DNA from 3 places in the Kribbella yunnanensis genome. Region 2 is predicted to be linked to each of the others. Evidence: predicted binding sites of a transcription regulator. Region 2 holds the regulator's gene; each other region holds the start of a gene.
The links. The regulator HrcA, encoded in region 2, represses chaperone genes, less so after heat shock. The targets are predictions, from matches to a motif close to TTGGCACTCGNNNNNNNCGAGTGCCAA.
Positions count from the first base shown of each region.

Region 1: the regulator HrcA is predicted to act here: its motif matches at 5,003-5,029, upstream of ABD231_RS04175 (FmdB family zinc ribbon protein).
Region 3: the regulator HrcA is predicted to act here: its motif matches at 4,701-4,727, upstream of groES (co-chaperone GroES).

Region 1 covers NZ_BAAANF010000002.1:557,532-567,414, forward strand. The annotation lists gene ABD231_RS04135 (META domain-containing protein) at 1-540, opposite strand, end outside; gene ABD231_RS04140 (SigE family RNA polymerase sigma factor) at 537-1,031, opposite strand; gene ABD231_RS04145 (hypothetical protein) at 1,252-1,851, opposite strand; gene ABD231_RS04150 (hypothetical protein) at 2,027-2,731, shown strand; gene ABD231_RS04155 (hypothetical protein) at 2,728-2,868, shown strand; gene ABD231_RS04160 (alpha/beta fold hydrolase) at 2,865-3,506, shown strand; gene mscL (large conductance mechanosensitive channel protein MscL) at 3,510-3,902, opposite strand; gene cpaB (Flp pilus assembly protein CpaB) at 3,987-4,598, opposite strand; gene ABD231_RS04175 (FmdB family zinc ribbon protein) at 4,653-4,982, opposite strand; gene ABD231_RS04180 (penicillin acylase family protein) at 5,164-7,710, shown strand; gene ABD231_RS04185 (5-formyltetrahydrofolate cyclo-ligase) at 7,707-8,255, opposite strand; gene ABD231_RS04190 (UTP--glucose-1-phosphate uridylyltransferase) at 8,323-9,714, shown strand; gene ABD231_RS04195 (GNAT family N-acetyltransferase) at 9,711-9,883, shown strand, end outside.
Region 2 covers NZ_BAAANF010000015.1:223,353-233,235, forward strand. The annotation lists gene ABD231_RS20675 (16S rRNA (uracil(1498)-N(3))-methyltransferase) at 1-227, opposite strand, end outside; gene dnaJ (molecular chaperone DnaJ) at 231-1,373, opposite strand; gene hrcA (heat-inducible transcriptional repressor HrcA) at 1,402-2,424, opposite strand; gene ABD231_RS20690 (Gfo/Idh/MocA family protein) at 2,474-3,559, opposite strand; gene ABD231_RS20695 (ThuA domain-containing protein) at 3,556-4,197, opposite strand; gene ABD231_RS20700 (EF-Tu/IF-2/RF-3 family GTPase) at 4,288-4,632, shown strand; gene ABD231_RS20705 (MBL fold metallo-hydrolase) at 4,643-5,413, shown strand; gene ABD231_RS20710 (DUF4870 domain-containing protein) at 5,492-5,938, shown strand; gene ABD231_RS20715 (NCS1 family nucleobase:cation symporter-1) at 5,999-7,507, shown strand; gene ABD231_RS20720 (DUF3097 domain-containing protein) at 7,500-8,324, shown strand; gene ABD231_RS20725 (DUF3376 domain-containing protein) at 8,299-9,883, opposite strand, start outside.
Region 3 covers NZ_BAAANF010000002.1:265,390-275,272, forward strand. The annotation lists gene tsaD (tRNA (adenosine(37)-N6)-threonylcarbamoyltransferase complex transferase subunit TsaD) at 1-799, shown strand, start outside; gene ABD231_RS02725 (GNAT family N-acetyltransferase) at 796-1,242, shown strand; gene ABD231_RS02730 (alpha/beta hydrolase) at 1,242-1,982, shown strand; gene ABD231_RS02735 (class I SAM-dependent methyltransferase) at 2,311-3,453, opposite strand; gene ABD231_RS02740 (peptidoglycan-binding domain-containing protein) at 3,463-4,062, opposite strand; gene ABD231_RS02745 (peptidoglycan-binding domain-containing protein) at 4,131-4,595, opposite strand; gene groES (co-chaperone GroES) at 4,864-5,160, shown strand; gene groL (chaperonin GroEL) at 5,281-6,900, shown strand; gene ABD231_RS02760 (GNAT family N-acetyltransferase) at 6,985-7,437, shown strand; gene shbA (RNA polymerase sigma factor ShbA) at 7,750-8,361, shown strand; gene ABD231_RS02770 (hypothetical protein) at 8,354-9,676, shown strand; gene guaB (IMP dehydrogenase) at 9,817-9,883, shown strand, end outside.

The sequences.
Region 1 (9,883 bases), on a different contig from region 2:
TGCGATCCGCTTGGCGGACTGCAGGACGCCGGTGTGCGGAACGTTCTCGCAGCCGATCAGGTGCTGCGGACCGATCTTCGCGGCGAACTCACCGCGCTGACCGATCGTGAACGTGCCCTGGAGGGCGTTGCAGCCATCCGAACCGGACCAGGTGCCGTCCGCCTTGAAGAGCAGGACCGGATCATCCGGCCGCGGCATCTTCAGGGACTTCGTGCCGGTGATCTGGACAGCGTGCCAGCGGCCGGCGATGGTCTTGGCCGAGAACGGCTGGACCGCAGTCGTCGTCGGGGCTGTGCTCTGGGGGGCTCCGCCGGCGGCAACCTGTGGCTGCTCCGGTGTGTTGCCGCCGGTGAGAGCAAAGCCGGTGACGGCGACCGCGGCGACTGCGACCGCTGCCGCACCGGAAACCATCCAGGTACGGCGGCGGGCTTGGCGGACTCCGGTCGCGGCGCGGTCGGACAGACCGCTCGCCGGCGGTACGGAGGCCGCGGCGCGGTCGAGTGTCCCGCGCAGCTCATCCTCGAGATCGGTGTTGCTCACGACAACCTCTCATCAACACGGTTGGACTGCCTGCTCTGCCGGAGCGTGGCCAGCCCGCGGCTGGCCGTCGCCCGGACGGAGGACGGTTTGATGCCGAGCAGCTCGGCGATCGTGCGGTCGTCCAGGTCCTGGTAGTAGCGCAGCACCAGAACGACCCTCTCCCGGGCCGACAACTCCTGCAGGGCATGCCAGAGGTCGTCGGAATCCACGATGCCGGTGGCGGGATCGGGCACCGTGCTGTGCGGGTCGACGTCGGCCGTCGGCGCCTCGGTGAACGAGCGCCGGCGCGTCATCGACAGGTACTCGTTGACCAGGATCCGCCGCACGTAGTGATGCGGGTCGTCGGCCTTGCGCACCTTGCGCCAGGACCGGAACGCCTGCATCAGCGCGATCTGCGCCAGGTCCTCGGCCCGCTGATAGTCGCCGGAGACGGTGAAACCGAGCCGCACCAGTTCCTGCCCGCGCGCGGACACGTACTCCTCGAACTCCACTCGCCACTCCCCGGCTGGGCGTACAACACCTCACATCTATTAGATGCATCGAGATGCTCAGAGTGCTGCACAGGTGCTGCATTGGTTGCCGCACAGTCTGATCTCACCGTGCTGCTTTCAGGTGCTGAGTGTCACCGGGCGGTCCAGACCGGGGTGAACCGGTCTGGACCGCGGGTGTGACCCGGTCCGGACGGCTTCGGGGGGCGCGTCCGGCGCAGGGTCAGCGCAGGCCGAGCGACTTGATCAGCTCGGGGGTCGCCTGACGCGGCGCCGGCAGTGCGCCGGGCTTGCCCTGGCCCTCCAGCGAGGTCGCGACCAGGCGGCGGCAGCCGAAGGACTCCACGGTGACGGACAGGACGCCGCGGTCGTTGTCGGTGAACCGCAGGACCCAGGTCGGTCCGAGCTCCTTGGTGCAGAAGCCCGGCTTCTTCGCGACCGGAGGCGCTGCGTTGACCAGCCCGAACAGCTGGGTCGCCTGCGCCGCGGTGCGCTTGGTGGTCACGTTCGCGTAGGTCTGCCCGGTCGCGCCTTCGTCGTACTGGCAGATCGTCACGGAGACCGGCTGGAACAGGGACTTGGCTGTGCCGGCTCCCCAGGCCACCTTGTCGGTGGCGGTCTTGACCGCCGCGATGGTGTCTGGGCAGTCCATACTCGGGGTGCTGCTGGGTGTGCTCGGAGTCGGCGTGCTGGTGGTCGGGGTACCGGTGGGCTGGGCGGCGGGCGGGGACGAGGCGTTCTCGGAACCGCAGGCGGCGGTCATCCCGAGAAGCGCCACGACAAACGTCGCACCGATCAGGCCCCGTGTCCGTAATGCGCTCACGACTGGGTCCTTCCGGTTGGCAAGGTCCCCCATGATGGTCGACAGGAGTCTCACCGCGAGCGCCAAACCATCACGGCGGCGCGTCGTTCCGGTCACACGGGCCGATCGTGCGGCAACCGAACCCGACCTGTAACGCGCACGCGCTGTACGCCGTTGCGCACTACGATGGTGTCCCGTGGGCCGCAACGACAACAGAGCCGGTACGGCACAGCGTGAGCGCGACGAGTGGCAGCTCGGTATCGACTGGGCGCGCTGGCTGCTGGGCGGGAACCATCCGCAGCCGTTGACCATCTACGGTCTCGTCCTCGAACCGGGTGAGGTCGCGTACGTCAACACACCCGCGCATTACGCCCGCCTGTACCGGGGGAGTGGCCGCTACACGCAGAGCGGCGGCTTCATCATCGGCCACCCCGCACTCGTGGTCGGAGCGATGGCTGCCAACGCTGCCGTGAACGCGAGCCGCAAGGCTGCAGCGAAGCGCAACACCGAGCTGATGTGGCGAGACCTGCAAGAGGTTCCCACGGTTGCGACGAACTATCGGATCCTCTGCCAGCTGCCCGGCCGCGGCTGGTTGAGCTTCTACTACAACGCAGTGCAGGAGTTCTATCCCGATCCGGCCAACTGGCAGATCACCTTCGGATTCCAGAACGCCGAACCGCTCCAGCTCGGCGGACTCGCGATGCCGACCTTGTCGATCCTGACCGCGTGGTGCGTGCTCGGCAGTGACCGCTGGCACGGCGAACCGGGCATCCAGCCGCTGCTCCAAGCCGCCGTCGCTCCCCAGATCGACCCGAACGCCGTCCAGGGCGAGGTGGTCGCCGACCAGCCGCGTGAGCTCGGCACCGGCGAGCCCCGCGGACTCGGTAACCTGGAACCATGACAACTCCGTACGAGGACGACGAGCCGGTGCTGCCCGACCAGACCCGCGACGACGACCCGCGGAGCTGGGGCGAAGGCGACTCCACCAGCGACGACGACGAGCGCATCCTGCGCGAGGTCCCGCCGCACCACGGATGAGCTCAACGGTTCTGCTCGTCCATGGCGGTCTGTGGGAACCCATGGACGCCGAGAAGTTCTGGGGTACGCCGGGGATCACCGCCGGACTCACTTCTGCTGGCCTGACCGTGTTTGCCCCCGACCGTCCGAAGGATCCGAGCGGTTGGGACGTCGAGCTCGAAGCCCTCGGTGAACTGCTGGCGAATCACGCCGGACCGCTCACCATCGTCGGCGCATCCAACGGATGCACAGTTGCTGCTTTGCTTACATTGGTCTACCCCGATCTGGTCGAGCGACTCGTACTTGCCTGGCCTGCAACGGCAGGTGACGCCGGGGTCGACACGCTCGTGCTGGCCGGTCTTCTCGGCCGCGGTTGCGCCGCCGATGATGCCGAGAAGCTGTTGGCCGGCGACACACTGCGAGGTACGACGGACGGCGATCTGATCGAGCTGGCTCGGATCCCGGTCGCCGTGCTTCCGTCGCTGCTCGAGAATCCGACACATCAACGTCAGACGGTCGACGCCCTGCTGGGGCTGATCGCGGGAAGCCGGGAGCTGCCCGGTTGCCCGGAACCACCGCGCCCCGCCTTCTCGTCAAATCAGATCAGTCCGCCGTACCTGGATCAGTTCGTGCGGACGATCGTGGAGTTCGTGAAGTAGGAGTTACGGCCGCAGACGCAGGGAGTCGCGGATCTCGGTCAGCAGTTGCTGGTCGGTGGTCAGCGCCTCGTCGTCCGGAGCCGGCTCCTCACCCCGCTTGCGGCGCTCGGCGAGCTTGTTCAACGGCACCACGATCAGGAAGTACACCGCGGCAGCGACCGTCAGGAAGTTGAAGATCGCCTGCAGGATCAGCCCGATCCTGAACTCCGAGTTGTTGAGGGTGAACGCCCAGACATCGCTGATGTCCGGCTTGCCGAAGATGGCGGCGATCAACGGGGTGATCAGACCGGCGACGATCGACTCGACGATCTTGACGAAGGCTGCGCCGATGACGAACGCGACCGCGAGGTCGATGACGTTCCCGCGCATGATGAATTCTTTGAAGCCCTTGAGCATTGGAGTGCCTCCACGAAGCGGATGTTGTACTCCGGTCAACGTAGGACCGCACCGCAGGTCACGCGAGGGCACGCGCCGCAGTGATCAACTCGTATCCGGGGTCAGCGCGACACTGATTCTGGAATTCGTCGTGGCCTGGGCCAGTCTGGCGGCGACGGCGGGGGAGACGGCTGTGACGATCAGTGCGCCGGTCGATCGTGAACTCGGCAAGGCGATCACCCGGACGGCGTGGGCCACGAGGCCGGCCGCAGCGGACGTCGTACTGGTGCCGGCGTAGAGGTCGATGCGATCGCCGACCCGGAGCAAGGCGCCGACCTCGGCGTCGTCGATACGGAACGGATATGCGACCAAGCCGGAAGGGACCAGGCCTGGGCCTAGGAAACGGGCATCGGTGAGTGGTTCGCCGGCTCTGACCGGTCCGGTCAAGACGCGAGCTGCGAGGTCGGCGCCGGGTCTGAGGGCTGCCGAAGGTACGGAGTCGGCAGGCAAGGCGAGCGAGCGTAAGTCGTCCGCGGTGGGCGTGATTCCGCCCGGTAGGTCACGGGCTGCGGCCAGGACAGTGACCGTGGGTGGGGCGGCGGGAGCGAGGGAGGCGAGGCCGAAGTAGACGGCGGCCGCGGCGGCGACGCCGGCCAGGAGGCGGCGGTGCCAGCGAGCGGCTCGGGACAGATCGCGAAGGAACGAAAGGCTTTTCATGCCAGAGAAAGTACGAGTTTCTCCGGCACTACTTTCAGTTATCCACAGGCCAGATCAGGCAGCGCTGGTGGAGCTGGACGAGCCGCCCGAGCTGGACGTCGTGGAGCTGCTCTTGCTCGACGAGTCCGAGGACTTCGCGGCCGGCTTGGAGTCCGAAGAGGAGGTCGACGACGACTCCGACTTGGCCGGGAGCGAGCTCTTGCCGGACGAGCGGCTGTCGGTGCGGTAGAAACCGGAGCCCTTGAAGACAACACCCACCGCGTTGAAGACCTTACGCAGCGTGCCCTGGCACGCGGGGCAGACGGTCAATGCGTCGTCGGTGAAGCTCTGCCGCACCTCGAGCGCCTCACCGCAATCGGTGCACTGGTACTGGTACGTGGGCACGGTTGGTTCCCTTCAGGCCGCTGGCACTCCTACTACTCGACTGCTAATAATGCGTCAGCGGCCCGAAGTATTCCAAACTCCCGTCTCAACTGCGCCCCGCAGCCCCCTCCGGACGCAGAGCAACGCAAAGTTCACCGGACCCCATTTGGGGCCACGGGCTGCATTCTCTACGGTTGGGTCCGTGCGTCGCCTGCTTCGAGCCGTCATCATCTGCGGTATCGCGCTCGCCACGGTCCTCGTGGTGATCGCCGGTACTGCCGTCTTCGTCGTCCGCCACTCCTTCCCGACGTACGACGGGACGGTCGAGCTGGCGGGTCTGGACGCCGATGTCGAGGTGGTCCGGGACAGCAACGGGATCCCGCAGATCTACGCCTCGAACCCGGCCGACCTGTTCGCCGCGCAGGGCTATGTGCACGCGCAGGACCGGTTCTTCGAGATGGACTTCCGCCGGCACGTCACAGCGGGCCGGCTGAGTGAGCTGTTCGGCAAGGACGCACTGGAGACGGACAAGTTCGTCCGCACGCTGGGCTGGCGCCGGGTCGCTGAGAAGGAGCTCGGGCTGGTCAGCCCGTCCACCCGGCAGTACCTGGACGACTACGCCCGCGGTGTGAACGCCTATCTGGACAAGCACAGCGGTTCCGGCCTCAGCCTGGAGTACGCCGTACTGGGTCTGGATCCCAATGGTCGTCGGGACTATCGCCCGGAGCCGTGGACCGCGGCCGACTCAATGGCCTGGCTGAAGGCGATGGCCTGGGACCTCGGCGGCAACATGGGCGAGGAGATCAACCGCACCAAGCTGCTGGCCACGATTCCTTCCAAGAGCGTCGACTCCCTTTACCCGGCGTACCCGTACGACCGGAACGAGCCGATCGTCCCGACTGCTTCGGTCGGCAAGGACGGCAAGTTCAGTGCGACTCCGCCGGCCACCAACGAGCTCCGGCGCGGCATGCTGACGACCGATCTGCTGAAGTCACTCGACTCGGTGGACAAGGTCGCCAAGGGTCTGCCGCAGCTGCTCGGCCAGGGCGACGGCATCGGTTCGAACTCATGGGTCGTGTCCGGCGACCACACCGACAGCGGGAAGCCGCTGCTGGCCAACGACCCGCACCTCGGCGCCACTATGCCGGGCATCTGGTCGCAGGTCGGTCTGCACTGCACCAAGCAGAGCCGCACCTGCCCGTACGACGTCTCCGGCTTCAGCTTCTCCGGACTGCCCGGTGTGGTGATCGGCCACAACAACGCGATCTCCTGGGGATTCACCAACCTCGACCCCGATGTCCAGGACCTGTACCTGGAGAAGATCGAGGGCGACAACGTCCTCTACAACAACCGCTGGAAGCCGCTGTCCAAGCGCGAGGAGACATTCAAGGTCGCCGGCCAGGACGACCCGGTGAAGATCACTGTGCGGGAGTCCCGGCACGGCCCGATCATCTCCGACGTCGGCGCCGAGGAGCGCGAGACCGGTGAACTGGCCGCGCGGCGCGACAAGGCAGCGACGGCGTACGGCGTGGCTTTGCAGTGGACTGCGCTCCGGCCGGGGAAGACCGCCGACGCGCTGTTCGCGATCAACCGCGCGCAGAACTGGACCCAGTTCCGCGACGCGGCCCGGCAGTTCGAGGTCCCTTCGCAGAACCTGATCTACGCCGACACCGAGGGGCACATCGGCTACCAGGCGCCCGGTCTGGTCCCGATCCGCAAGGTCGCCAGCGGGAAGTGGCCGGTGGCCGGCTGGGACCCGAGGAACGACTGGACCAAGTACATCCCGTTCGACGCGATGCCGACCGAGCTCGACCCGGCCGACGGGATCATCGTCACCGCGAACCAGGCCGTCGTACCGAAGTCGTATCCGTACTTCCTGAGCGACAGCTGGGACTACGGTTACCGGTCACAGCAGATCTTGGACCGGATCAAGGCGGCCGGCACGCTCGACGCGAGCAAGATGGCGTCGATCCAGCTGGACACCAAGAACCGGGCCGCCGAGATGCTGGTGCCGTCGCTGCTCAAGATAGGGATCAACGACGCCTTCGACCGGCAGGGGCAGGACACCCTCAAGGGCTGGGACTTCACCCAGCCTGCCGATTCCGCACCGGCGGCGTACTTCAACGTCGTGTGGCGCAATCTGCTGTCGCTGACCTTCCACGACCAGCTGCCGAAGGCGGCCTGGCCGGACGGCGGCTCCCGGTGGGTCGAGGTCGTGCACACGCTGCTCGGGCAGCCCAGCAACAGCTGGTGGGACGACCTGCGGACGCCACAGCGGGAGAGCCGCGACGACATCCTGCGGCAGTCGCTGGTCGACGCCCGCGAGGAGATCACCAAGAAGATGGCTCGCGAGCCGTCGAACTGGAAGTGGGGTCAGCTGCACAAGCTGACGCTGGAGAACCAGACACTGGGTACGTCGGGCATCGGTGCGGTCGAGAAGCTGTTCAACCGCGGTCCGTACGAGCTCGGTGGCGGCAACTCGATCGTGGACGCGACCTCCTGGGACGCCTCGGTCGGGTACGGCGTGACCTCGGTGCCGTCGATGCGGATGGTGGTCGACCTGTCCGACTTCGACAAGTCCCGCTGGATCAACCTGACCGGTACGTCGGGTCACGCGTTCTCGAAGAACTACATCGACCAGACGAAGCTGTGGGCCAAGGGGGAGACGCTGCCCTGGGCGTTCACGCGTGGTGCGGTCGAGGCCAAGCGCGAGCACACGCTCACGTTCACCGGTAAGCCCGAGCGCTAACAGACAGGTACCAGTCCGCGCGGTGTGAGCGCCGCGTGGACCAGGTGGTCGTGCGGATCGGACGGTAGCGAGTCGACGACCTCGGAGTCGTAGACGGCCGCCCAGATCGGCGTACCGGGCGTGACGCGCGTGAGTGCCCGGTCGTAGGAGCCACCGCCGCGCCCGAGCCGCACGCCGTCCCGTGCGACCGCCACGGCCGGGCAGAGGACCAGTTCGGCGGTGCTGATCGCCGCCGGGCCCAGATCGGTCCGTGGCTCGGACAGACCGAGGCGCCCCGGGACCAGGTCGGCCGCACCGGGCGCAACACCCCAGCCGAGGTCGTTGTCGGCGTACAGGATCGGCAGGAGCACCTCACGGCCGCTGGCCAGCAGCCAGTCGATCAGTGCGCCGGTCTGCGGTTCCGCGCCCATCGAGACGTACAGGGCGATCCGCTGCGCACTCTGCAGGAGCGGTAGGGAGCGGGCAGCGGGCAGCAGGTCCTCGGCGGGCCTCGCGGTGCGGGCGGTGAGGAAGTGCTGCCGCGCTACGGCCTTCGACGCGAACACGCTCTGATCGTAGGCGGGCGTGACGCGGTTAACACTGCGATTACCCCGTGTCCCCTAGGGTTGTGACATGAGTGCGGTGGGGTTGAAGCAAGCTCAGGACAAGATGCGGGCGGCTGGGGCGGCTGAGGTCGCCATCCGCGTGTTCACCCACTACTACCGGCTCCTGGAGTCCGGTCAGCAGGGGACGATCCGCGAGGACGACATCGAGCCGGTGGGTGATCTGCCGCATCTGGACCACCTGGACACCGACCCCGAGGCGATGCGGGCCGCGCTGGCCGAGACCGTGGTGATCAAGCTCAACGGCGGCCTCGGTACGTCGATGGGGGTCACCGGACCGAAGTCCGCACTACCGGTCAAGGACGGGCTGAGCTTCCTCGACATCATCGCCCGGCAGATCCTGAGCACGCGGCGTAAGTACGACGTACCGCTGCCGCTGGTGCTGATGAACTCCTTCCGCACCAAGGAGGAGTCCCTGCAGGTCCTGAGCGAGTACGACGGCCTCCGGGTCGACGGTCTGCCGCTGGACTTCCTGCAGAACATGGAACCCAAGTTGTTGGCCGACGACCTCACTCCGGCCGAGTGGGAGCCGGATCCGGAGCTGGCGTGGTGTCCGCCCGGCCATGGTGACCTCTTCACCGCTCTGGTGGCGTCCGGCACGCTGGACGCGCTCCGCGAGCACGGCTTCCGGCATGCGTTCATTTCGAACGCCGACAACCTCGGTGCGACCGCGGACCCGCGAATCGCCGCCTGGATGGCTGAGCACGACGTGCCGTTCGGCATGGAGGTCTGCCGGCGGACCCGGTCCGACCGCAAGGGCGGGCACGTCGCGGTGCGTAAGTCGGACGGCCGGCTGATCCTGCGGGACAGCGCACAGGTCGCTGAGGAGGACAGCAAGTACTTCCAGGACATCACCCGGCACCGCACGTTCAACACGAACAACCTGTGGATCGACCTGGACCGGCTGGCCGACCTGATGGCCGGTCACGACGGCATCCTGGGCCTGCCGATCATGGTGAACCGCAAGACCGTCGACCCGGCCGACCCCACCTCACCGAAGGTGATCCAGCTGGAGACCGGGATGGGGACCGCGATCGAGACGTTCGAGGGCTCCCAGGCGGTGCTCGTGGACCGCAGCCGGTTCAAGCCGGTCAAGACCACCAACGACCTGCTCGTGCTGCGCTCGGACGTCTACGAGCTCGACGACGCCGGTGACCTCAGCACGACGCACGAGGGTGACGAGCCGTACGTCGACCTCGACCCGGAGCACTTCAAGATCCTGGCCGACTTCGACGCGCACTTCGCGGCCGGACCGCCGTCGCTGGTCCGGGCCGACCGGCTCGAGGTGCGTGGCGACGTGGTGTTCGGCAAGGACGTCACGGTGATCGGTGAGGTCGAGATCGAGGCCGCTGCGGGTGAACGGCGGCTGGTCCCGGACGGGACGGTTCTCGAAGGCTCATGAAATACCTTCCCCGCCCCACCGCCCCGGTCGACGACCTCCTGATCCGGCCGCTGGAGCCGTACGACACCGACGAGGCCGCGCAGGTCTGGTGGCGCTCACGGCACGCTCCGGGCGCTCAGCTGCCGCCGGCGATCCACACGGCCGAGCAGGTGGCGACCTGGTTCGCCGA
Region 2 (9,883 bases):
CGCGGCGTACTGGCCGGGTCGGTCCCGCGCTGGTCGACGGTGACGGTCAGCCCGGTCTTCGACGCGGTCGCGACCGGACCCTCGGCCCAGGCACCGCACCCGTCGGTCAGGCGGATTCGCTCGCCGGGGCCGATCCGCCGTACGACGGCGGCGTGCCGGCCCTCGGCGCCGTCCAGTGTCAGCTCTTCGCCGTCCAGCTCGGCGGCGAAGAAGACCGCGACCCCCATCGCTTAGTGCTGGCCGAAGGCGTCGCGGAGGCGGCCGAAGACACCCTTGTGGGTGGCCTGGATCTGACCCTGCGGCCGCTCCTCGTCGCGCGCCACGGCGAGTTGCCGGAGCAGCTCGGCCTGGCTGTCGTCGAGCTTGGTCGGGGTTTCGACGATGATCTGCACGATCAGGTCGCCGCGACCCGCATGCCGCAGTCGCGGCACACCGCGTGCGGTCAGCGTCATCGCCGTACCGGACTGGGTGCCCGGGCGGACCTCCAGCGGGGTGGTCTCGCCCTCCAGCGTCGGCAGGTCGATCGTCGTACCGAGTGCGGCCGCCGTCATCGGGAGCGTGACCGTGCAGTGCAGATCGTCGCCGTGGCGGGTGAAGACCTCGTGCTGCTCGACCTCGATCTCGACGTACAGGTCACCGGCCGGGCCGCCGCCGGGGCCGACCTCGCCCTGACCGGACAGCTGCACGCGGGTGCCGGTGTCGACGCCGCCGGGGATCTTCACGGTGACGGTACGGCGGGAGCGGACCCGGCCGTCGCCCGCGCACTCGACGCACGGGTTCGGGATGGTGGTCCCGAAGCCGCGGCAGTTCGGGCAGGGGCGCATCGTGCGCACCTCGCCGAGGAACGAACGCTGGGTGTGGGTGACCTCGCCACGGCCGTGGCAGATCTCGCAGGTGACCGGCTCGGAGCCGGCCGCAGCACCCGAACCCGAACAGGTCGGACACAGTACGGCGGTGTCGACCTTCAGCTCGCGGGTCGTCCCGAAGGCCGCCTCAGCGAGATCGATCCGGAGCGGGATCAGCGCGTCCTGGCCGCGTCGCGTCCGCGGCCGCGGACCACGGGTCGCCCCGCCGGTCTGGCCGAAGAACGCGTCCATGATGTCGGTGAACGTGAACGCCTGGCCGCCGCCGAACCCACCGGGACCGCCACCGGCGGACGCGAACGGGTCGCCGCCAAGATCGTGCATCTGCCGCTTCTGCGGGTCGCTCAGTACCTGGAACGCGCGGCCGATCTCCTGGAACTTGTGGTGCGCGTCCTCGGAGTCGTTGACGTCGGGATGGTACTGGCGCGCCAGCTTGCGGTACGCCTTCTTGATCTCGTCCGCTGAAGCGTCACGGCTGACGCCCAGGACGGCGTAGTAATCGGTGCTCATACTCCAGACCAGGGGTTAAGTGAATGCATCAGGATTCGGCCAATATCTGGCTGACATAGCGCGCGACAGCCCGTACGGCGCCCATCGTGCTCGGATAGTCCATGTGGGTCGGGCCGACGATGCCCAGCGTGGCCAGCGCCTCCGACTTGGACCCGTAGCCGGTCGCGACCACCGAGGTGGTGGCCAGCTCCTCGTACGGGTTCTCGTGACCGATGCGAACTGTCAGCGTCTGCGGGTGAGTGGCCTCACCGAGCAGCTTGAGCAGGATGACGTGCTCCTCCAGCGCCTCCAGCACCGGCTTCACGTTCCGCTCGAAGTCGTCGCCGTACCGGGTCAGGTTGGCCGCGCCGCCGACCGCGATCCGCTGCTCACCCATCTCGTCGGTGAACGCCTCGAGCAGGGTGGTGACGATCGCGGCCACCAGCGGCCGGTCGTCCGGCGCGAAGTTGTCGGCGACCAAACCCAGCGAGGTGGTGGCCTCGGTCAGTCGCTGACCGGCCATGGCCGTGTTCAGCCGCGACCGCAGGTCGGCGACCAACTGCTCGTCGACGTCCTTCGGCAGCTCGACGATCCGCTGCTCGACGCGGCCGTTGCTGGTGATCAAAACCAGGAGCAGCCGGCGCGGTGTCATCGTGACCACCTCGATGTGCCGGACGCTCGACCGGTTCAGCGACGGGTACTGCACGATCGCGACCTGGCGGGTGATCTGGGCGAGCAGCCGGACAGTACGCCGTACGACGTCGTCCAGGTCGACCGCGCCGCCGAGGAAGGACGTGATGGCCTTCTTCTCGGCCGCGGACAGCGTCTTGACCGTGCTCAGCTTGTCGACGAACAGCCGGTAGCCGGCGTCGGTCGGGATCCGGCCGGCGCTGGTGTGCGGCTGGGTGATGTACCCCTCCTCCTCCAGCGCGGCCATGTCGTTGCGCACCGTGGCCGGGGAGACACCGAGGTTGTGCCGGTCGACGAGTGTCTTCGAGCCGACCGGCTCGTGGGTCGCCACGTAGTCCTCGACGATGGCGCGGAGTACATCCAGCTTGCGCTCGTCCAGCACGCGCACCACCCTCTCCCACGCTTGGCACTCACAAAGTCAGAGTGCCAGTCTAGGCGGTGTCGGGCGTCGCTCCCAACGGAACGGCTGCGGGGCGCGTCACTGTACTGGCCACATCCAAGGGCTGATCCTGGACGGCAGAGTCGATAAAAGACTCCAGTACGTCGAGCACGTGGTACGCCAGCTCGCCGTTCGCCCGGTGCGGCTCGCCGTTGCGCAAAGCCCGGGCCATGTCCGCCACACCGACGCCCCGACCGGCTCCGGCGTACCCACCGGCGACCGGTACCTCGGTCCACTCCCGCTGCTCCGGAGTGACGATCTCAACCGTCCCGTCGAAGCCATTGGGGTCCGGAACCGACAGACTGCCGTCAGTACCGTGCACCTCGATCCGCGGCAGCCGTCCGGCCCACACGTCGAACGACATCAGCACTGTGGTCAGCGCGCCGGACTCGTGCTCCAGTACGCCGGTCACGTGCGTCGGAACCTCCACCGGGAAGACCGTCCCGGCCCGGGGACCGGTGTGGATCATCCGCTCCTGTTTCGACTGCCCGGCGCGCGCGGTGACCCGCCGTACCGGACCGAGGAGGGTGACCAGGCTGGTGACGTAGTACGGGCCCATGTCGAGAACCGGGCCGCCGCCAGGCTGGTAGTAGAACTCGGGCGCCGGGTGCCACAGCTCGTGGCCGGGCGTCACCATGAAGGCAGTCGCGGCATGCGGTACGCCGATGTCCCCGCGGTCGATCACCGCGCGCGCAGTCTGCGTGCCGGTGCCGAGAACCGTGTCGGGCGCGCAGCCGATCCGCAGGTCGTTCGCGGCGGCGTACTTGAGCAGCGGGTCGGCCTCGGCTCGATCCATGGCCAACGGCTTCTCGCCGTACACGTGCTTGCCGGCATTCAGAGCAGCCTGATGTACGGCGGCGTGCGCGGCCGGGATCGTCAGGTTGACCACGATGTCGACGTCGTCGGCGGCGTACAGCTCATCCGGAGTGAGCGCACGGACGCTGTCCGTGGCGACCGCCTGGGCGCGTGCGAGGTCCAGGTCGGCGACGGCGACCACCTCGACGCCGGGGAGCTTGGCCAGGTGATCGAGGTAGGTGCCGGAGATGACTCCGGTGCCGACAATGCCAACGCGCGTCACTTGCTCGCCCACAGCAGCCCCCGCTCGATGATCGTGCGCACCTCGGGAACGTCGAAGTCGTCGAGCTTGTGGCCGACCGTGCAGACGAACACGCGGCCCTCGCCCCACGTGCGCGTCCAGACCGCCGGCATCACCGCACCCTCGATCCACGGGAAGTCCGGGTGCGAGGCGAGCGTGGTCGTGGCCAGTACGTCGTTGGTCGGGTCCACGTGCAGGTAGTACTGCTCGGTGTGGACGTCGAAGTGCGTGATGCCCTCGACGATCGGGTGCTCCGCGATCACCTCGACGCGGTAGTCGGTGAAGTTGTGCGGGTGCGAGATGAACTGTCCGCCGGTGATGAAGTGGTAGTCGGGGTTGTCCCGGAACGAGTCCACGATCCCGCCGTGCCAACCCGCGAACCCGGTCCCGCCGCGGATCGCGTCGGCCAGGCTCTTGATGTGCTCCGGCTTTGTCTCCCCCATCGAGACGCACTGCAGCACCAGGTCGACCCCGTCGAGGTCCAGGTAGCTCTCGGTGCTCTCCGACGTGGTGACGTCGTACCCGTTCTCCTTCAGGTAGGGGATGAACAGCTCGGTCGCCTCGACCGGCACATGCCCGTCCCAGCCACCCCGCACCACCAGCGCACGCTTTGTCGTCACATCGACCACCCTCGAAAGTTTCGCGGAGACCATCGGAAGATTCGCTCACGACCTTATGCGGCTGCCCCGGGCGCGGTCTAGGGTCGGCCCATGGGCTGGAAGTTCTGGAAGCAATCGCCGGCGAACACGTTCCCGGGCACGCGCCCGCAGGACGTCGTACCGCCGGGCGCGTTCGCGCTGACCATCGAGGACGTCTTCTCGATCACCGGCCGCGGCACGGTGGTGACCGGCCGGGTGCAGGCCGGCAGTGCGGCCGTCGGCGACCAGGTGGTGATCAGCCGGGCCGGGCAGGTGCTGGTCCAGAGCCAGATCGACGGGATCGAGATGTTCAAGAAGTCCGGCCTCACTGTCGCGAACGCCGGGGACAACGTCGGACTGCTGCTGCGTGGGGTTTCCAAGGACCAGGTGACCAGGGGCGATGTCATCGGCAAGTAGGGTCGTTGCCATGAGCAGTTGGACTGAGCTGGGCGACAGGTGCTGGGTACGTCGGTACGACGAGTGGGACCTGAACGTCGGGCTGGTCGTCGGATCCGGCGGCGCGTTGGTGATCGACACCCGCGCCACGACCGAAGAGGCCGAGGAACTGCTCGGGCACATCCGCGAGCTGACCGACCAGCCGGTGCGGTGGGTGGTCAACACGCACTCGCACTTCGATCACGTGAACGGGAACGGCGTGTTCACGGAAGCGACGGTCTACGCACACGAGAACACGGCGGCCGCCGCGGAGTTGACGGCCGAGACGTTCTCGGTGGCGAAGGTCATCGACCTGGGTGATCGCCGCGTCGAACTGCTGTACCTCGGCAACGCTCACACCGCCGGCGACGCGGTGGTCGTCGTACCGGATGTGAACGTGTTCTTCCTGGGCGATCTCGTCGAGGAGTCGCAGCCCCCGCAGTACGGCGACGACTCCTTCCCGCTCGAATGGTCGGACACCCTGGAGCGGGTGATCGGGACGATGCCGGCCGGCGCGGTCGTCGTACCGGGTCATGGCGCGGTGGTCGACGCGGCGTTCGCGACCGAGCAGTCCGCGGAGCTCGGTCAGGTCGCGAACACGATCTCCGACCTGCACCACGGCGGGAAGTCCCTCGAGGACGCGCTGAAGCACACCGAGGGCTGGCCATGGGACGGCGCCGACCTGCAGCACGCGATCAAGCGCGCGTACGGCGTGCTCGGGCCGCCGCGGCGGCCGACGATCCCACTCCTCGGCCCGAGCTAGTTTGCCCCAACGTGCACAAGTGCACGATCGATGCGACAACTTGATCATCGGTACACCTAACTCCCCTACCGTTCTGCCATGACCGAACCGCAGAACAACAACAACTTCCAGCCGCCGCAGGACAACGTCCCGCCGCCGCCTCCGGGACCGCAGTTCCAGCAGCAGCCTGGGTTCCAGCCGCCGCCGTACCAGCAGCAGCCGCTGAGCCCGCAGGACGAGCGCACGTGGTCGCTGCTCGCCCACATCGGCACCATCGTGCTGGGCTTCATCGCCCCGCTGGTCGTGCTGCTCGTCCAGGGTGAGAAGTCGCCGATGGTGCGCGCGCACTCCGTGGAGTCGCTGAACTTCCAGATCACCGTCACGATCGGGTACGTCATCTCCTCGATCCTGATGTTCGTGATCATCGGCATCTTCACGTTCTTCGCGCTCTGGATCGCCGCGCTGGTCTTCGCGATCCTGGCCACCATTGCCGCCAGCAAGGGCCTGCCGTACAAGTACCCGTTCGCTTTGCGTCTGGTGCGGTGACATTTAAAGAGGGAACAGTTACTCGTTGACACGGGTTCGGTGAAAGGCGCAACTTGATCCATGGCCACGACTGAGCAGACCACGCACCCCGACGGCCGGGTCGAACTGACCGATCCGGACGCGATCGCGACCAGCCGGTACGGGAACGCGGAGCTCGCTCCGACCCGGCTCCGCGACCGGAACTGGACGACGTACAACTACGCCGCCCTGTGGATGGGGATGGCGCACAACATCCCCAGCTACCTGCTGGCCGCGGGGCTGGTCGCGCTCGGGATGAACTGGCTGCAGGCGTTCGTCACGATCACCCTGGGGAACCTGATCGTGCTCGTCCCGCTGTTGCTGAACAGCCACGCCGGGACGAAGTACGGCATCCCGTTCCCGGTCTTCGCGCGCGCCTTCTACGGCGTCCGCGGGGCGAACTTCCCGGCCCTGCTGCGGGCGTTCATCGCCTGCGGCTGGTTCGGGATCCAGACCTGGATCGGCGGGCAGGCGATCTACGTGATCGTCGGCGAGCTGTTCGGCAAGGGCTGGACCGACGCGTCCGTGGTCGGTGGTCACCCGTGGACGCTGTGGCTGAGCTTCGGCTTCTTCTGGCTGCTGCAGATGGTGCTGATCTGGCGCGGGATCGAAGGCCTGCGCCGGTTCGAGAACTGGGCGGCGCCACTCGTCACGGTGGCCTTCCTGGCGCTGATGATCGCGATCCTGGTCAAGGCCGGCGGCTTCGGCCCGATCCTGTCGCAGCCCTCGAAACTCGGCTGGGACGCCGACTTCTGGAAGATCTTCGCGCCGTCGCTGATGGGCATGATCGCGTTCTGGGCGACGCTCAGCCTGAACATGCCGGACTTCACCCGGTTCGGCAAAGGCCAGCGCCAGCAGGTGATCGGGCAGATCATCGGCCTGCCGACGACGATGTCGTTCATCGCGCTGGTCTCGATCATCACCACCTCGGGCACGGTCCTGGTCTACGGTTCGGCGATCTGGGACCCGGTTGAGCTCACCCGCCGCTTCGAGAACCCGGTCGTGGTCACGATCGGTCTGATCATGGCGATCCTCGCGACCATGTCGTGCAATGTCGCGGCCAACGTCGTCAGTCCGTCGTACGACTTCGCGAACGCCCTGCCGCGCTGGCTGAACTTCCGCACCGCCGGTCTGCTCACCGGCGTGATCGGCATCGTGATCCAGCCCTGGCGGCTGATCTCGGACCCGTCGATCTACATCTTCGTCTGGCTGTCGTTCTACGGCGGCCTGCTCGCCTCGGTCGCCGGCGTGCTGATCGCCGGCTACTGGTTCATCGACCGTACGGCGCTCGCGCTGCCCGACCTCTACAAGTCGTCCGGCCGCTACTGGTACTCGTCGGGCTGGAACTGGCGCGCAGTCGTCGCCACCCTCTTCGGCTCACTCCTCGCCGTCGGCGGCGCCCACTCCGAACCAGGCAAAGGCCCCTTCCCCGTCGACGGCCTGATCCCCTTCCTCAAGCCCTTGTACGACTACTCGTGGGTCGTCGGCCTGATCGCCGGTTTCGCTGTCTATTTCCTGCTCAGCAAACCGGTACGGTTGGCGCGTGGCTGATCGGTATGGGAACGACGTACTGAGTGGGGACTGGCGCAAACCCAAGAACGGGCGGACCGTCGAGGTCGAGATCGAGAAGGGCATGGTCGTCGAGGAACCCACGTCCGGGTTCGTCGGGGCGATCGTGCGCTGGGAACACGGTGTCGTCGACCTCGAGGACCGGCACGGCAAGATCCGTTCGTACCCGATGGGTCCGGGGTTCTGGCTGGACGGCAAGCCAGTCAGCCTGACCGCGCCGAAGAAGGCCGGTCCGGCCAAGAAGACCCGTACGGCGTCAGGTTCGGTCGCTGTCGACAATGTCCGGGCGAAGGTGGCGCGGGCGAGCCGGATCTACGTCGAGGGCCGGCACGACGCCGAGCTGGTCGAGAAGGTCTGGGGTGACGACCTGCGGATCGAGGGTGTCGTCGTCGAGTACCTCGAAGGGATCGACGACCTGCTCGGGATCGTGAACCGGTTCCAGCCCGGCCCCGGCCGGCGGCTCGGCGTCCTGGTCGACCACTTGGTCGAGGGCTCCAAGGAATCCAAGATCGCCGCGCAGATCGACAACCGGTACGTGCGGATCGTCGGGCACCCGTTCATCGACGTCTGGGAGGCGGTCAAGCCCTCCTCGGTCGGTATCAAGGCCTGGCCAAGGATCCCGCACGGCCAGGACTGGAAGAAGGGCGTGCTGCAGTCGTTCGGCTGGCCGGCCACCGACCAGGCCGACGTCGCCGCAGCCTGGAAACACATCCTGTCCAAGGTGAACAGCTTCGCCGACCTCGACCCGAGCCTGCTCGGCCGGGTCGAGGAGCTCATCGATTTCGTGACGCTGGACTGATCTCCGGCAACCGCTTCTCGATCCAGGCCTTGATCAGCCGGCGAGCCCGCCGTACGTACCAGGTCAGGGCACCGAGCAGCGCACCCGCGGCCAGCACCATCCCGGCCAGTACGGCGGCGATGATCCGCACCCCGGCGGTGTCGACCACGCCGGCGACGATCAGCAGCACGATGCCGAGACCGAGCGCGGCCAATGGCATCCACGGCTCGAAGAGCAGCGGGCGCTTGGCCTCGGTCAGTTTGGCCCCGCGCACGACTCGGCCCCACACGGTCTCCCGGGCCGGTTTGGTGAACCAGCGCGCGGTGCGCAGCAGCCACGTCTCCGGCTGATGCTTCCGACCGGCCATCGCCTTGACCATGTTGCCCACCTGCGGACCGAGACCGCCCGAGACATCGACCATTCGATCTGCAAGGCCTTTGGTCGTCGCACGTCCCTCGGCTGACTGGTTCAGCTCGTCGCGCATCGTCGTCAGCGCACTGAGCCCTGCCTCGGCCGGGAAGTCCTCGGCCAGCCGCTGGATCCGGTCCGCGACCGCTTGCGGCTTCCAGTCCTCGGCCTCCAGCACTTGACGCTGAGTCTCCCGAATCCAGTCCTTGTCGGCGCCGAGCATCGCACCGAGATGCGCGACGCAGTGCAAGCGGCCCATCAGCCAGTCCCAGCGCCGCCAATCCGCCGCACCGAACGCACCGAAGTGGCCGACCTGACTGCCGTACAGGATGCGGTCCTTCAGATCGTCGGCGATCGATCCGGCCGGCAGATCATCCAGCAGGGTCAAGGGAATGTCCGGTCCGAGCCGGAGGAACTGGAACGGCGCACTGCGCTGCTGCGGCGTCCGCGCCGACGTACAGCGCGAGACGATCTCCACTTCGAGCGCGGTCTCGACGAGGTTCCAGCCGATGACGGCGACCAACTCCGCGAACGCCGTACCCAGTGCCTGCTGGATCTGCAGGTCCTCGAAGATGTCGGTCAGCCCGACCGCGACCGCCTCGGCGCCACCGGCCGGCCGCAGGTCGAGATCCGCCTTGGTGAGCTGCTCGGTCAATGCATCGCGCACGGCCTGCGCCTTGAGCAGACAGTCGCTGGTCGCCTGCAGCCGCCGCTCGAGCTCGGCGCGTTCATCGGCGGGCGCCACGCTGATCCGGTTCCGCAGTGAACGCAGGATCAGCCGGATGACCCGCTCAGCCGCGCCCGTCCCCCACACCCAGCGCGCCTCGCCGTTCTGTTGCAACGGCTGGATCCCACCATCCGGATCCGGAACCCACGGGTGATCGGTCGCGAGGATCTCGTCGATCTCCCGCTCGGACAACGCGGTGGCCGCGTCGAGCACGGTGGACTGGTCGTGGCTCGCGATCGTCACGGCCTCCCAGATTCCCCCAGCGGCCCGACCACGCGAGTACGCCGGTTGCAGCGCCGCCGCGGCGGAATGCAGCCGCTCCCGTTCAACTGATTGCTCCATGCAACGATCGAACAGCCGCTGGGTGTCCGACCAGGACGCGTCCGCCTCCAGCAGCAACCGCTCGAGCTGCTCGACATCGGAGCGGAAGTCCACCTCGCGCGGG
Region 3 (9,883 bases), on a different contig from region 2:
CGGCCTGGCCGGTGCCCTGCTCGTCGGCGTCGCGGCGGCCAAGGGCCTCGCGCTGTCGCTCGACAAACCCTTGTACGGCGTCAATCACCTCGCAGCGCACGTTGCCGTCGACACGCTCGAGCACGGGGATCTGCCGAAGGGTGCGATCGCGATGCTGGTGTCCGGTGGGCACTCGTCGTTGCTCGCGGTCGAGGACATCACCGAGGGCGTGCAGCCGATGGGGAGCACCATCGACGACGCCGCGGGCGAGGCGTTCGACAAGGTGGCGCGCGTGCTCGGGCTGCCGTTCCCCGGCGGTCCGTATATCGACAAAGCGGCTCGCGACGGCGGCGACCGGCTGTACGTGCGGTTCCCGCGCGGGCTCACGTCGCAGCGCGATCTCGAGCGGCACCGGTTCGACTTCTCCTTCTCCGGTTTGAAGACCGCGGTCGCCCGCTGGGTCGAGTCTCGCCGGCGTGACGGCGAGGACGTGCCGGTCAACCACGTCGCCGCCGCGTTCCAGGAGGCGGTCTGCGATGTGCTGACCCGCAAGGCGATCGACGCCTGCAAGGACCGCGGCTACGAACACCTGCTGATCGGCGGTGGTGTCGCCGCGAACTCCCGGCTCCGCCAGATGGCCGAAGAGCGGTGTGCCGCGGCAGGAATCGCCGTACGGGTTCCGCGTCCTGGCCTGTGTACCGACAACGGTGCGATGGTCGCGGCGCTGGGGTCCGAGCTGGTGCGGGCCGGCAAAGCGCCGTCACCGCTGGGCCTGCCGGCCGATTCGTCCATGCCGATCACGGAGGTGCTGAACAAATGAAGTGGTCCCACCCGGACGGTTTCGAGGCCGACGACGACCTCGCCCGCGTGGATGTCGACGTCGTGCACGGCTTCCTCAGTACGGCGTACTGGTCGCCCGGAATCCCGCGGGATGTCGTCGCGCGGTCGATCGAGGGCTCGCTGAATGTCGGCGTGTACACGTCGGCGGGGGAGCTGGTCGCGTTCGCGCGGGCGGTGACCGACCGGGCGTCGTTCGCGTGGATCGCGGATGTGTTCGTGCTGCCGGAGCACCGCGGGCACGGTCTCGGGAAGTTCGTGGTGACGTCGCTGCTCGACCACCCGGACCTCAAGGGCCTGCGGCGGATCATGCTCGCCACGCGGGACGCGCACGAGCTCTACCGTCAGCACGGCTTCAACGAACTCCCCGACCTGACCACGATGATGGTCATCCGCCAGGACCCCGCCTCACTGTACGGCGCTTAGTGAGACAGCCCGGTGTAGATCTGCTTTGGAACCCGCCCGGGGCAACGGATCTGGTCCTGCTCGCCCACGGCGGTTACGAACACTCACACAAGAACCCACACCTCTGGCGAGGGCCCATCCTGCGGATGTGGCCCTTCGCCGCAGCACTCCGCTCCGCCGTCCCATCGGCAGCCGTCGGCCTGATGCGCTACCGCTACCGCGGCTGGAACGACGTCGGCGATCCGGCGACCGACCTCCGCGCCGTACTGGACGAACTACCGCCGGTGATCCAGCGCGTCGTACTGATCGGCCACTCGATGGGCGGCCGTGCAGTAGTCGCCGCCGGCGATCACCCGCGCGTCGCCGGCGTCCTCGGCCTGGCCCCCTGGCTCCCCCCGGAGGATCCGCTGGGGGCTCTGCGGTCGCCGGTGCTGTTTGCCCACGGCAACGAAGACACCGTCACCTCGCCGGCCGAAACCCGCGCCTACGCCAACCGCCTCCGCGCCGCCGGCACTCCAGTCGGCGTACTCCTCCTACCCGGCGAAACCCACGCGATGCTGCACCGCTTCCACGACTGGAACGCCCTGGTCACCACCTTCACCCACCACGCCCTAACCACCGAAGGCGCCATCCCCAACGACGACCAGCAGCTACCCCAAACCACCCCGCCAACAACAACCGCCACCGCCATCCTCCACATCGCCCGATCCCGCCGCTCAATGCCAGTCCAAGAACGCTTCCGCACCGCCGCACGCGACTGAGACCCCATCGCAGACTTCGGGGGAGCGGCGGGACGTTCGTACCGCAGGTGGTGATGGGCCGCGGCGCGGGGAAGGGCGCGGCGGACGGGTGAAGACCTGGGGCGGTGTTTGCCGCTTCGTCCCCAGGTAAGCGGTCAGCGGCCGACCGGTTCTGGTGGCAGCTTGCCGAAGGGAGATGAACGGGTTAAGTCGGTGGCGTGACGTCTTAGTGGCGGGCCCCCGGGGAGTGCATCAACTGGACGCAGCACCTCGTCCGCCGGCTAATCACCCGGGGACCCGCTCGTGGTTCGATCATATGTTCGAATAGACATCGAATGCAAGTCTTGTTTTACACCCGGCGGCAGGAGTAGGCGACGGCGTCGCGGCCGATGCGGGTGATGACGAGGGTGGCCGAGGTGGTGCCTTTGGGGGCGAGCTTCTTGCGGAGTACGGCGGGGTCCAGGTCGACGCCGCGTTTCTTGATCTCGAGGGTGCCGATGTCCTGGTTGCGAACCCAGGCGCGCAGCGCTTTCTCCTTGTAGGGCAGCTCTTCGACGATCTCGTACGCCGAAGCGAGCGGTGTCGGCACGAGCTTGTCGGCGGTCACGTAGGCGATCCGCGGATCCAGCAGCCAGCCGTCGACCGCAGCGGCCACAGCGGTGACCAGACCGGCCCGTACGACGGCACCGTCCGGCTCGTACAGGTAGTTGCCGACCGGCCCGCTGTCGGTCTCCGGTGCGTCCGTCACAGTCGCGCCACCCGGCAACAGCGTCGCCCGGCGCGCAGCACCGGAGTACAAAGCACCAGACCACAGCGCGGCCTCTTTCACCTCACCTGCGTCGCTGATCCACTCGGCCTCGACCCCCTCCGGTACGGCGTCGTGCGGGATCCCCGGTGCGACCTTCACACACGCGGTCCGCTCCAGCAGTCCGGTGATGAAGGTCCATGGCGGCGAGTAGGCGTTGTGGTCGAACACGCGCCGCCCGTCCGCTCGCCGCGCCGGGTCCGCGAACACGACGTCGTACGGCGTGATGTCCGCGGACTCGGCGTCGCCGACGAGCACCTCGCCCGGTAGTTCCAGCGCAGCGAGGTTGGCGCGCGCTGCTGCGGCGGTTTCGGGGTCACGCTCGACACCGGTGACTCGCAGGCCGGCGCGGGCGGCGCTGATCAGGTCACCGCCGATTCCGCAGCCCAGGTCGATCACACTGCTGCCCGGCAAAGCCGCAGCGATCCGTGCAGCGCGGTGCGTGCCGACGACAGTGCGGGTGGCTTGCTCGTAGCCGTCCGGGGTGAAGTACATCAGTGCGGCATCCGCACCGAACTTCGCGACCGCCCGGTGCCGCAGTGCGGCCTGCGTGACCGCAGCACTGACCAGCACGCCGTCGTACCGGCGTCTGAGCTTCTCGACCAGCTGGAGTTCGCTGCCCGGTTGGTACTCCGCACAAGCGGCCGCCAGGACCTCAGGGTTGTCCAGCAGGGAGGTGACGGTCACCCGCACACTTTAGAGCGGGCTTGAGCAGGTCTTGCTCCAGCTGCGGGTGGCGGAGGAGTAGAGGCGCCAGTTCATCGCTGAGCGGGTCTTCGGACCGTAGATGCCGTCCACGACAATCTTGTGCTTGCGCTGCACCATGGTGACGACAGCTCTCGTGTTCTTGCCGTAGATGCCGTCGACGGTGAGCTTGGTGCCGTAGCAGGAGTTCAGGTTGCGCTGCAGTACCTGGATGGCGGTGAGGGGGTCACCGGTCCGGTCGGAGCCGCGGTGCGGGGTGTCGCCGTACTTGAGGTTGCAGTTGGTGCTGGAGCTGCCGTTGACCGACGGCATCGGGATGCCCCAGGTCTTGTTGACCGGGATGAGCCGTGCGGAGCGGCACTGGGCCAGCTTGGCCTCCGCGGCGGCCGCTGCCTCCAGTGAGGTCTGGTCATTGGCCTTGTCCGCGGTGAGTGGCGCTGCCTGGCCGTCGGCGGGCTTCGGCGGCGCTGCCGCCTGCTGCTGCTTGGACGCGCTCGCCGCGATCGCACCAACCCCCAGTGCACCTGCGACGGCCAGCACCGCGATGGTGCGGCCGGAGAACTTCGGCAGCTTGGGCAGCGTGAAAGCCATGGGAAGACGGTCCCACGCCGGCCTGCGTTAGGCCAGCGTGTGACCACTATCTGTGCACGCCCGGATGCTCAGAGCTTGTCGTAGCAGGCCTGGCTCCAGGCCTTCGTGGTCGGGTTGTACATCCGCCACTTGAGCGCGGAGCGGGTGTTCGGGCCGTAGATGCCGTCGGCGGGGAGCTTGAGCTTCTTCTGGACGGCCTTGACGGCGTCGCGGGTCTTGGCGCCGTACTTGCCGTCCTTGGCCAGCTTGTAGCCGTAGCAGTAGTTCAGGTTGCTCTGCAGTGCCTGGATCGCGCGGGCCGGGTCGCCGAAGGGGTTCTTCGGGTCGCGGTGCGGGTTGTCGCCGTACTTGAGGTTGCAGGTGGTGCTGGTGCTTTCCCACTCGCTCGGGACGAAGACGGTCCAGCCCTTCCCGACGTTCTTGAACGTCGCGGAGTCACACTGGCTCAAAGGCGCGGCGGACGCGGTGGCCGCAAGCGGGCTGACGACGAGGGCGGCCGCAGCGAGGGCGACGGCCGGCAGGCGACGAAACATCTTGTGCTCCCCAGAGACGGGACCCTCCGATCGGGATCCGTTGGCGAGTTGGACTCGCGCCGGGACCGGTTGGTTGCCCGGAGTGACCGCTCGGGGAGATTTCGTTTGGCACTCGAGTTGACCGAGTGCTAATCGCGGCCTAGATTCGGTGTTGGCACTCTCGGTGTGAGTGTGCCAGTGGTCCAACCTCCTGACCCCCGCGACGGCAGGGGAGCGCGATCACCGCAGCACCACAGACAAAAAGCGAATCGACCGTGGAGGTCAGCAAGTGTCGGTCACGATCAAGCCGCTCGAGGACCGGGTCCTCGTCGCGCCGCTCGAAGCCGAGCAGACCACGAAGTCCGGCCTGGTGATTCCGGACACCGCCAAGGAGAAGCCGCAGGAGGGCGAGATCCTCGCCGTCGGCCCGGGCCGGATCGACGACAACGGCAACCGCGTCCCGCTGGACGTCGCCGTCGGCGACAAGGTCATCTACTCCAAGTACGGCGGCACCGAGGTCAAGTACGACGGCCAGGACTACCTGATCCTGGGCGCCCGCGACATCCTCGCAGTCGTCAGCAAGTGACGACCGCCCGCTGTTCCTGACTGTCACCGCCCCGGTTGCCCTCGCTGGCACCGGGGCGGAGTGGGTCAGGAACAGTGGGACCCGCCGTACCTGACATTCAGAAAAGGACTGGTTTTCTTCATGCCGAAGATCCTCGAGTTCGACGAGAACGCGCGGCGCGCGCTGGAGCGTGGCGTCGACAAGCTCGCGAACACGGTGAAGGTGACGCTGGGCCCGAAGGGCCGCTACGTCGTCCTGGACAAGAAGTGGGGCGCCCCGACCATCACCAACGACGGTGTCACCGTCGCCCGTGAGGTCGAGCTGGACGACCCGTTCGAGAACCTTGGCGCGCAGCTCGCCAAGGAGGTCGCCACCAAGACCAACGACATCGCCGGTGACGGCACCACCACCGCGACGGTGCTGGCGCAGGCACTGGTGCACGAGGGCCTGCGGGCCGTCGCCGCCGGGGTCAACCCGATGGGCCTCAAGCGCGGGATCGAGGCGGCTGTCGAGGCCGTCTCCGCGCGGCTCGTCGAGACCGCCCGGCCGGTGGACGACAAGGGCGACATGGCCCACGTCGCCACCATCTCCGCCCGGGACGCCGAGATCGGCACCCTGATCGCGGACGCGTTCGACAAGGTGGGCAAGGACGGTGTGATCACCGTCGAGGAGTCGAACACCTTCGGCACCGAGCTCGAGTTCACCGAGGGAATGCAGTTCGACAAGGGCTACATCTCGCCGTACTTCATCACCGACGCCGAAGCCGGCGAAGCGGTGCTGGAGGACCCGTACATCCTGATCCACCAGGGCAAGATCTCCGCGATCGCGGACCTGCTGCCGCTGCTGGAGAAGGTCGTGCAGTCCGGCAAGACGCTGCTGATCATCGCCGAGGACGTCGAGGCCGAGGCCCTGTCCACCCTCGTGGTGAACAAGATCCGCGGCAACTTCACCTCCGTCGCCGTCAAGGCGCCGGGCTTCGGTGACCGCCGCAAGGCGATGCTCGAGGACCTGGCTGCCCTCACCGGCGCCCAGGTGATCGCGCCCGAGGTCGGGCTGAAGCTCGACCAGGTCGGCCTCGAGGTGCTCGGTACGTCGCGCCGGATCGTCGTCACCAAGGACAACACCACTGTTGTCGAGGGTGCCGGCAAGGCCGACGACATCGAGGGCCGGGTCAACCAGATCAAGGCCGAGATCGAGCGGACCGACTCCGACTGGGACCGCGAGAAGCTGCAGGAGCGGCTGGCGAAGCTCGCCGGCGGCGTCTGCGTGATCAAGGTCGGCGCGGCCACCGAGGTCGAGCTGAAGGAGAAGAAGCACCGGATCGAGGACGCCGTCTCCGCGACGCGCGCCGCGATCGAAGAGGGCATCGTCGCCGGTGGCGGCTCCGCCCTGGTGCACGCCGCCACGGTGCTCGACGACGGCCTGGGCCTCGAGGGTGACGAGCTCGCGGGTGTCCGGATCGTCCGCAAGTCGGTCGTCGAGCCGCTGCGCTGGATCGCCGAGAACGGCGGTTACGAGGGCTACGTGGTGACCTCGAAGGTTGCGGAGCTCGAGGTCGGCAGCGGCTTCAACGCCGCCACCGGCGAGTACGGCGACCTGCTCGGTCAGGGTGTCCTGGACCCGGTCAAGGTGACGCGTTCCGCGCTCGCCAACGCCGGTTCCATCGCCGCCCTGCTGCTGACGACCGAGACCCTGGTCGTCGACAAGCCCGAGGACGAAGAGCCCGCCGCAGCCGGTCACGGCCACGGCCACGGTCACTGACCTCAGGCAGTAGTACCACCGCACCGCCCCGGCACCACGTGTGCCGGGGCGGTGTTCTTTGTGTGGTTGGCTGGCCAGGTGGTGATGATTCGGGAACGGTCCGATGCGGATCTGGACGTCTGTGTGGAGTTGCTGCGGGACGTGCACGAGCTCGCCGGATACCCGGTGAACTGGCCGGCAGATCCCCGCGGGTGGCTGACACCGGTGGATCGGCTCAACTGCTGGGTGGCTGTCATCGACAGCCGGGTGGTCGGCCACGTCGTACTGACGTCGGATTCCGCCGGGGGCGCATCGGTCGAGCGGTTGTTCGTGGATCCACGGGCGACGCGAGCGGGTGTCGGGCGGAGTCTGCTCGAGCACTGCGTCACCACAGCCGTGGAGTCGGGGCGAAAGCTCACTCTCGAGGTGGTCGAGAAGCCAGGATCCGCGGCGATCGCGCTGTACCGCCGCGCGGGCTGGCGAGAGGCCGGTCGGACCCCGATCGACTGGGCAGGCGACGAAGCCTCCCACCTCCTGCACTTCGAACCACCGGCCTGATCAGAACTCACGCCGTACGACGGCTGCGGCGCCGGCGACCCGGCCTTGCCCCCAACCACACCACGGATATCCGCCGGTGTTGCCCCTTCTCCGGTCGTGTACGGGGGATAGAACGGGCCACACGAGGGGTTATCCGGTCTTGTGGTCGCGGCGGATCGCGGTCGTGGTCGTTGGCTGTGGGGCGGCGCTACGGGCCGGTAGTCACAGATCGTGATGAAGTGGCCAGTAGTGGCCACGGATTGCCACTAGGCAAGCAGAGATGAGAGCCGTACCATCTTTCACGCTGACCGGTCCGACACGAGGGGGCGAGGGGTGACTGAGGTCCGAGTACCGCACACCCACGACCGGGTCGAGCTCAGGGATCTAGCCGCATTGGCCGGCAACGGGGACCGTACAGCTCTTAACGACCTGCTCACACGGGTGCGCGCCGTCGCGCACCGCTATGTTCGGTCCCGTTTGTGGACCTATCCCGGTGGCGCCGACATGGTCGATGACGTCGCCCAAGAGGTTTGTGTCGCGGTCTTCGGCGCGCTCAGCCGGTACCGTGATGAGGGAAGGCCCTTCGAGGCCTTCGTCTACGGCATCGCGGCCCGCAAGGTCGCCGATGCCCAGCGTGCGTTCGCGGTCGCCGACGTCACCACGCCGGACCTGCCGGACGGCGCTGACGAGTCGCCGACACCTGAGGAGCACGCGGTCCGGCACTCGGAGGTCCAGCGCATCACGGACCTGATGGAGAAGCTGCCGGAGAAGCTGCGGGAGATCCTGCGGCTCCGGGTGGTGGCGGGGATGTCAGCCGAGGAGACCGGCCGGGCACTGGGGATGACACCGGGGGCGGTGAGGGTCGCACAGCATCGGGCGTTGAACACGCTCAGGGGGTATGTGGGGCATGAGGGACGAGGAGCAGGGGAGGGGCATCATGGCTGACCGATTCGACTTGGACGCGATCGACGCCGATGACGCACTGCTCGACCTGCTGGCTGCTGGAGGGGAGTCCGCGTACTACGCGGGCGAGCACGACCCGGCCGTGGCGTTGCTGGCCGAGCTTCGGCTGGCCGTGGAGGTCGAGGACGAACTCCCGGTGGAGACGATCGACGACCCGGAGAGCTTCCTGGCGCGTTGCGCTGCGCTGAACCCGGTGACGGATCCGTTCGCCCGCAAGATGGCGGCGCGTGGTCTGGCGCTCGGTGTCGCCGCGGTGGCCGCGCTGTCGGTCTCCGGGGTGGCCGCGGCCGTCACCGGCGACCCGCTGTCGCCGTACGAGAAGGTGATCGAGAAGATCACCGAGGCGGTCACGCCGCAGACGGACTTCCCGAAGGAACAGCTCGGCGGGTACCCGGTCCTCGACAAGGCCAAGATCGTCAAGGTCCAGAAGAACTTCCAGAAGAAGCAGGAAGAGAAGGCCGCCGAGGCCCAGCAGGACAAGACGCTGGCCAACGGCGAGCTGCCGCAGGCGAACGTCGAGCCGGAGCCGCCGCTGTTGCGGCCGCCGGTGGAGACCAAGCCGCTGGTGATCGAGCAGCCGGTTCCGCAGCCGACGCAACCGACGCAGACCACCCAGCCGCCGGTCGATCCGAAGCCGGGCGACCCGACGACCAAGCCGTCCGACCCGCCGCCGAGCGATCCGCCGCCGACGGAGCCGAGCACGCCGCCGGAGACCCCGCCGCCGTCCACGCCGACCGATCCGCCGGCTTCGCCACCGCCGACGGACCCGACCAGCCCGCCCACGACGCCGACCAACAACGGCGAGACGGGGAACAACCCGAACCCGGGCAGCACCGACCCGACCACAGCGCCGAGTACGGCGCCGACGGGTGACACCGGCAGCAACCCGTTACCGGGCCAGGACGGCGAGACCGGTCAGACCGGCGATGGCGGCAAGCCCACCGGCGAGGTCAAGCCCAGTACGCCGCCGCTCGGTGACCAGCCGGGCGACAGCAAGCCGGTCGACAACCCCGCCGACGGCGGCAAGGACGTCGTACCGGTGTTGCCGACGCCGTCCGGTGCGCCGGTCGAGGTGCAGAGCGTGGTGCAGTTCTTCGGCCGCGGCCTGGAGCTGATCGGCAAGCACTCCAACGGCAAGGTGACGTCGGGCTCGGTCCGCCAGCAGTACCCCAAGGGCAAGCACTCGACGGGGTCCTACGCGGAGGGTAAGCACGCGGCGATCGAGCGCACCCATGGCTCGATCGAGGACGAGACCGTGCTGCAGATCCTCGGGGTGCTGAACAAGCCCGCGCAGTGAACTGAACGGCGATTCAGGGCCCGGGTCTGCACCCGGGCCCTGGTCATGTGCGTGGTGACCCGGAGTCCGATTCTGACTCCGGGTAGCGGCGGCATACGATGGTGGTCCGTTCTCGCCGGACAAAGGTGCACGTTTTTCCCATGGACATCACAGCCGCTGGAGTTCCCGACAAGTTTGCCGCGCTCGGCCTGACCTTCGACGACGTCC